DNA from 2 places in the Bacillus sp. JK74 genome. Region 1 is predicted to be linked to the other one. Evidence: predicted binding sites of a transcription regulator. Region 1 holds the regulator's gene; the other holds the start of a gene.
The links. The regulator LexA, encoded in region 1, represses DNA repair genes until DNA is damaged. The targets are predictions, from matches to a motif close to CGAACATATGTTCG.
Positions count from the first base shown of each region.

Region 1 (3,171 bases):
CATATTGTGAATTTTCCTTTGATATTCCTCAACAATACTGACGATTTCGAGTACCATCGAATCAGCTTCGGAAAGCTCCAGTTCACCTTTATGAGCCGTCGTATATATTTTTACGTTCTCCCTGTAAATACAATGCAAAAGCGCAATCTTGGCGTTTCCTCTTCCCAATCTCGTTTCGTCCTGCACCAATATCGCGTCAATATGTGATTTTTTAATTTCATCAAGCATTTCAAATACTCCGTCGCGGTCCATTTCATAACCGCTGGCTTTCTCAGAAATGACTTTCACGACTTCCATGCCGTTTGCAGCAGCGATCTCACTGAGCTCTTCTTCCTGTCTTTTTAATGACGTTTGCTGCTGTTCTTTGTTTGTGCTTACGCGGGCATAAATGAGCGCCTTCATTTCTCTCTTTCCTCTCTAATTGACAATGGCCAGCTGATATACGGCCGGATGCTTCTTCTTAACCGGAAGAATAAGTTCGTCTCCGGGCTTTATATCAGCAGTTTGGAGATGATTATTCTCCGTCACCCACTCAATGAAATCTTCTTTATTAATGTGTTTCTTTTCTGCTACATGATCCGCAAGTGACCAGAGTGTATCGCCGTCCTGAACCTTTATTTTAACATATTGGCTGAGGGACTGATCATTTCCCGCACATGAGACAAGTAAAATAGCGGCACTTAAAATCGCAGTAAACAGCCCGACAAATATGATAGATTCTTTCGCCATGTAAATAACCTCCGATAAGAATGTTTGTTCGCTTTTTATATCTTTCAGTATATACGAACAAATGTTTCTGTCAATCGTTTTTTTCGAACCTATGTTTGTACTGTCAGGAAAATCATGCTATAATCTACTTAAAATCGACGTTTTGAGGTGCGAAATATGACGAAGCTATCAAAAAGGCAGCTTGATATCCTGCGTTTTATTAAAGAAGAGGTAAAAACGAAAGGATATCCGCCTTCTGTAAGAGAGATAGGAGAAGCAGTAGGACTGGCTTCCAGTTCAACCGTGCACGGCCATTTGGCGCGGCTGGAGACAAAAGGCCTGATCAGACGGGACCCTACTAAACCGAGGGCGATTGAGGTATTGGATGAAGAAGAAGTCCATATTCCGAAAAGCCAGGTCGTAAACGTTCCGGTCATCGGGAAAGTGACGGCGGGTATTCCGATTACGGCTGTTGAAAATATCGACGAGTATTTCCCGCTTCCTGACCGGATGGTTCCTCCGGGCGAACATGTCTTTATGTTAGAAATCATGGGAGAAAGTATGATTGACGCCGGCATTTTTGACAAAGATTACGTCATTGTCAAACAGCAGAACACGGCCAATAACGGAGAAATCGTCGTAGCTATGACCGAAGATGATGAAGCGACGGTTAAGCGCTTCTATAAAGAAGACAATTATGTGCGGCTGCAGCCGGAAAATCCGACGATGGAGCCGATTATCCTGCAAAACGTAAGCATTTTGGGGAAAGTGATCGGCGTATTCAGAGCCGTCCATTAATTCTATTAAACTTCATTTATCGTAAAAAACCCCTTACAGAGGGGTTTTTTTGCATAAAAAAAGCAGATTCGCCCTGGCTTAAGAAACGAACCTGCTAAGGAGGAAAAACTTACATTCTTATTATCCGACATCACACTTTTGAAGTCAACTAATAATGTTTCCCTCAAGAAACTTTTCATCCATTTTTCAACTTTTTATATATTTGTGCGTGATGAATTTGTTTTTTTATCTTTTCTTTGGGCGGGTACGTCAAAAATTTATGTATGAATATTTAGTACATAGTGCAATAAGTTAAATATAAATATAAAAAAACCCGCTGCCTTTAGCGAGTATCTATTTTCAATCAAAATGATAATATTCTACACCGTAAAACCCTTTAATATAGACGGGACCACAGACGTTTGAAGAACTTTCAACCAGAATCCTGTATTTGTGATACGGATCAATTGATTTTTTATCCTGGGCACTGAGGTTTAGCCAGCTGCCGCTGTAGTTTTTAGAACTTAATGTATAAAAATTTCCGTTCAGCGCCATCCGCTGGAGTTTCATGCTTAAACCGCACGAAGAGTTGTTCATTATGGTGAACTTATAGCCTAAAAAATAATCGTCGGCAGCTACAGTCCCCGGATTTTCAATATGAAACTCTTTTGCGTTTCCCTCCAAAGTGAAGCTTGTTTTTGATCCGAATTCAGTGGTAGCCGCTTTAGCTGAGTGTATTCCGCTAAAACATAATAAAAAAACAGCAATACATATCCAGTATTTTTTCATTTGCATCCCCCTTTTTACATATTTTAACTTGTGAATCCTGTGATGTCTATTCACATTTTACTTTATAACCACTATATACCAGTTTAAAAATTTGCGGATTGCTTACAATGAAGACTAAACGAAATAACGAAGGTGGTTCAAATGAAACACGTAATTGCTTTCGCTTCTAAAACGGCGCTCACACTTGCTTTACTGTACATTGTTCTGGATCTTATGTACCAAGTAACCTTTTTAAACGTTCTGTTTATTACAGTGATCTTAAGTTTAATCACTTATTTTGCGGGTGATTGCATGATTCTGCCGAGAACAAGCAATTTCACAGCCATTGCAGCTGATTTCGGAATTTCATTCATTATATTATGGATATTCCTGATGAACATTGGCGGGTTTAATGTCTCTCCTGCCGCGGCATCGGTTATCTCTGCACTTTGCATTTCTGTTTTTGAGGCATTTTTTCACCGGTATTTGCAGCAATATGTACTTCCCGAAGATTATCAGGACACAACAGAGACGGATAGCACGCTATGGAGCTATCAAACCGAGGCGTCTGAAGAATTAGTGCCGGAAAAAGACCCTCAGGAAAAAACATAAAAAGGAGGCAATCGCCTCCTTCTCTTTTTACTTTTGCTTCTGATCGTCCAGCGGCAGCTGCAGCAGTGAGTCTGTGCCTGTCGCTTTCGGCGTTTTTCCGTCCCATTTTTCAATCCATTTATATTTGATCATTTCATCGGACATTGATTTCTTTATGATTTCGTTATAGTCAGCGATCCCTTCCGCTTCAATTTTTTTCTTTTTCGCTTCGGCTTCGGCTATTTTAATTTCAGTTTGTGTCCGTTCAAGTTCCTGTGAAGACTTCACCCTTGCATCGATGGCTTCCTGTGTGGCTTTATCCGGCTT
Region 1 covers NZ_JBSJQB010000002.1:109,399-112,569, forward strand. The annotation lists gene ACWJJ5_RS05370 (YneB family resolvase-like protein) at 1-402, opposite strand, end outside; gene yneA (cell division suppressor protein YneA) at 418-729, opposite strand; gene lexA (transcriptional repressor LexA) at 886-1,506, shown strand; gene ACWJJ5_RS05385 (hypothetical protein) at 1,846-2,274, opposite strand; gene ACWJJ5_RS05390 (YndM family protein) at 2,416-2,865, shown strand; gene ACWJJ5_RS05395 (prohibitin family protein) at 2,893-3,171, opposite strand, start outside.

Region 2 (3,171 bases), on a different contig from region 1:
TTGCTCAACGACTTTCTGGCGTTCTTTCTTCGTCATCTTCGCCAGTTTAGGCACGGCTTTTGTTTTATATTCTTCTTTATCCTCAGCGGCCTGCGTCGCGCGGATCACATCGCGGATTTCCTTATTGATCGTTTGCGGCGTAATGCCGTGAATTTCGTTAAAGCGCTCCTGCTGTTCCCGGCGGCGCTTCGTTTCATTAATCGCGATTTCCATCGAATTCGTGATTTTATCGGCATACATGATGACGCGGCCTTCCGCGTTTCTGGCCGCCCGTCCGATCGTCTGAATCAGCGAACGTTCAGAACGAAGGAAGCCTTCTTTATCCGCATCGAGAATGGCGACAAGTGACACTTCCGGAATATCAAGCCCTTCCCTCAGCAGGTTGATGCCGATTAACACATCATGTTTTCCGAGGCGGAGGTCACGGATGATTTCAATCCGTTCAAGCGTCTTAATCTCGGAATGCAGATAATTGACCTTGATGCCGATTTCCTTGAGGTAATCGGTCAGATCCTCTGACATTTTTTTCGTTAAAGTCGTCACGAGAACGCGTTCATTCCGTTCAATCCTCGCCTGAATCTCGCCGATCAGATCATCAATCTGTCCTTCGATCGGACGGACGTCAATGAGAGGATCGAGGAGTCCCGTCGGTCTGATGATCTGCTCGATCATTTCCGGCGTATGCTCAATTTCATACGGTCCCGGAGTCGCCGACACGTACACGATGTTGTGCATATGCTTTTCAAATTCCTCGAATCGGAGCGGACGGTTGTCAAGCGCTGACGGCAGGCGGAACCCGTGATCGACAAGCACCTGTTTTCTCGCCTGGTCACCGTTGAACATGCCGCGCACCTGCGGAATCGTCACATGTGATTCATCAACGACAATCATGAAATCGTCCGGAAAATAATCAAGCAGCGTATACGGCGTAGAGCCAGGAGGACGGAGCGTCAAATGTCTTGAATAGTTCTCGATCCCTGAGCAAAAACCCATTTCCCGCATCATTTCAAGATCATACCTCGTCCGCTGCTCAAGCCGCTGCGCTTCAAGGAGCTTGCCGTTTTCGCGCATCACTTTCAAGCGCTCCTCAAGCTCCTGTTCAATATTCAGAATCGCTTTTTCCATCTTTTCTGCCCGGGTGACGAAGTGGGAAGCCGGGAAAATCGCGACATGGTCACGGTCGCCGAGAATTTCTCCGGTCAAAGCGTCGACCTCTCTGATCCGCTCAATTTCGTCTCCGAAAAATTCCACTCTGATACAATGTTCGTCACGGGAAGCCGGGAAGATTTCCACAACGTCTCCGCGCACGCGGAACGTCCCGCGCTGAAAGTCGATATCATTGCGGGCATACTGGATATCCACAAGCTTTCTCAGCAGCTCGTTCCGCTCAATCTCCATTTCCGGTCTGAGCGACACGACCATTTCCCGGTATTCTTCAGGCGAACCGAGACCGTATATGCATGACACACTCGCGATAATAATGACATCTCTCCGTTCAAACAGAGAGGATGTCGCGGAGTGTCTCAGTTTATCAATTTCATCATTAATGCTTGCGTCTTTCTCTATAAAAGTATCCGTTTGAGGCACATACGCCTCCGGCTGATAGTAATCGTAATAGCTGACAAAATATTCGACAGCGTTGTTCGGGAAAAACTCCTTAAACTCGCTGTACAGCTGTCCGGCAAGGGTTTTGTTATGGGCAATGACCAGTGTCGGTTTATTCACTTCTTTAATCAGATTGGACACGGTAAAGGTTTTGCCCGTCCCTGTCGCACCCAGGAGAGTCTGGTGTTTTCTGCCTTCCTGTATGCCTTTGACAAGCTTCTCAATCGCTTGCGGCTGATCTCCCTGGGGCTGATATTTCGAGACTAACTCAAAACGATCTTTCACAAAAAAGCCTCCGTTTCTTTACGAAATCTTCCTATTGATATAGTAACACAATGACGGGCAAAATCACTAAAAATACGAACTAAAGTTCGATGGTTTATTTTTACCAAGTCAATTTTTGTATAAAAAACCTGCTTTTATGGCGTAAAAGCAGGCATTCTATTTCATATTCACCATGTCAGGCATTGTCTTTCTTTTTGTCTGCTTCTTTTTTGGCCATGTACAGCCCTCCGGCCACCAGCGATACGACATCCAATCCAACGATAAAATACGTTTCGGTGTAACCCTTTAAATAGGATGCGAAAAGCAGTGCGGCTGTGAGAGCGATCGCCACATAGTGGTTAAACGTGACGCGCGTAAAAAGGACAACCAGCATAAAAGGGAAACATAATGCAAAAACGGCTTTTGTAATCACAAAAACCCTCCTCGGGAATTCTTCATCTCATCTGATTATAGTAAAAAATGAAGAATCGGACAATCGTTCCCCTGCTATCACAATACCCTTTTTCAGCAGTCTTCAATCATCTGTCAAAAAAAATGTGAATATAAATCCATTGAACCATTAACCAGATGAATCGAACTACCTTTCTTCAGCCGAAAGGATGAGAAGGTTTAGGTCTTTGTATCTTTGACAGTTTCTTCCTCCCTCTTTACAATGTAATGATAGTGTTTACTATCATTTTCTTGGATGAAGAAAAAAGGGGGTCATACCGCATGTATTCAGTGCGATTTCAAAAAGCGGAAGAATCGAGCCGCTCTGCAGGAGCAAAAGGAATGAACCTGATTAAACTGACGAAAAACGGGCTGCCCGTTCCCGGCGGTTTTATCATTCAGACGAATGCCCTGACACGTTTTATGGAAGACAACGGGCTTCAAGCAGATCAGGAACAGATGGAGCGCGCCATTATGAACGGCACGTTTTCAAAAGAGCTTCGGAAGGAACTGACCGCGTCGTTTTATGAATTGAGAGAATCATACGCCTCTGTCGCCGTACGTTCCTCCTCCGCGTCCGAAGATCTTGAAGGCGCTTCTTTCGCGGGCCAGTACGAAACCTATTTAAATATCAAAACAGAAGAAGAGTTTCTCGGAAAAGTGAAAGAGTGCTGGGCTTCCTTCTTCTCGGCGCGGGTCAGCGGTTATAAAGAGAAAATGAACAATGACACCGCAGAACCGTTAATGGGCGTTGTCGTGCAAGGTCTGATCAATTCCGAGGTTTCAGGGGTCATTTTCAGCCGCAACCCCGTCACACACGATGACGGAGAACTGATGATCAGCGCGAGCTAC
Region 2 covers NZ_JBSJQB010000001.1:405,921-409,091, forward strand. The annotation lists gene uvrB (excinuclease ABC subunit UvrB) at 1-1,890, opposite strand, end outside; gene ACWJJ5_RS02110 (CsbA family protein) at 2,066-2,302, opposite strand; gene ACWJJ5_RS02115 (PEP/pyruvate-binding domain-containing protein) at 2,602-3,171, shown strand, end outside.
Region 2: uvrB (excinuclease ABC subunit UvrB) is a predicted target of LexA. The motif match lies at 1,966-1,979, and genes of this name have one in related genera.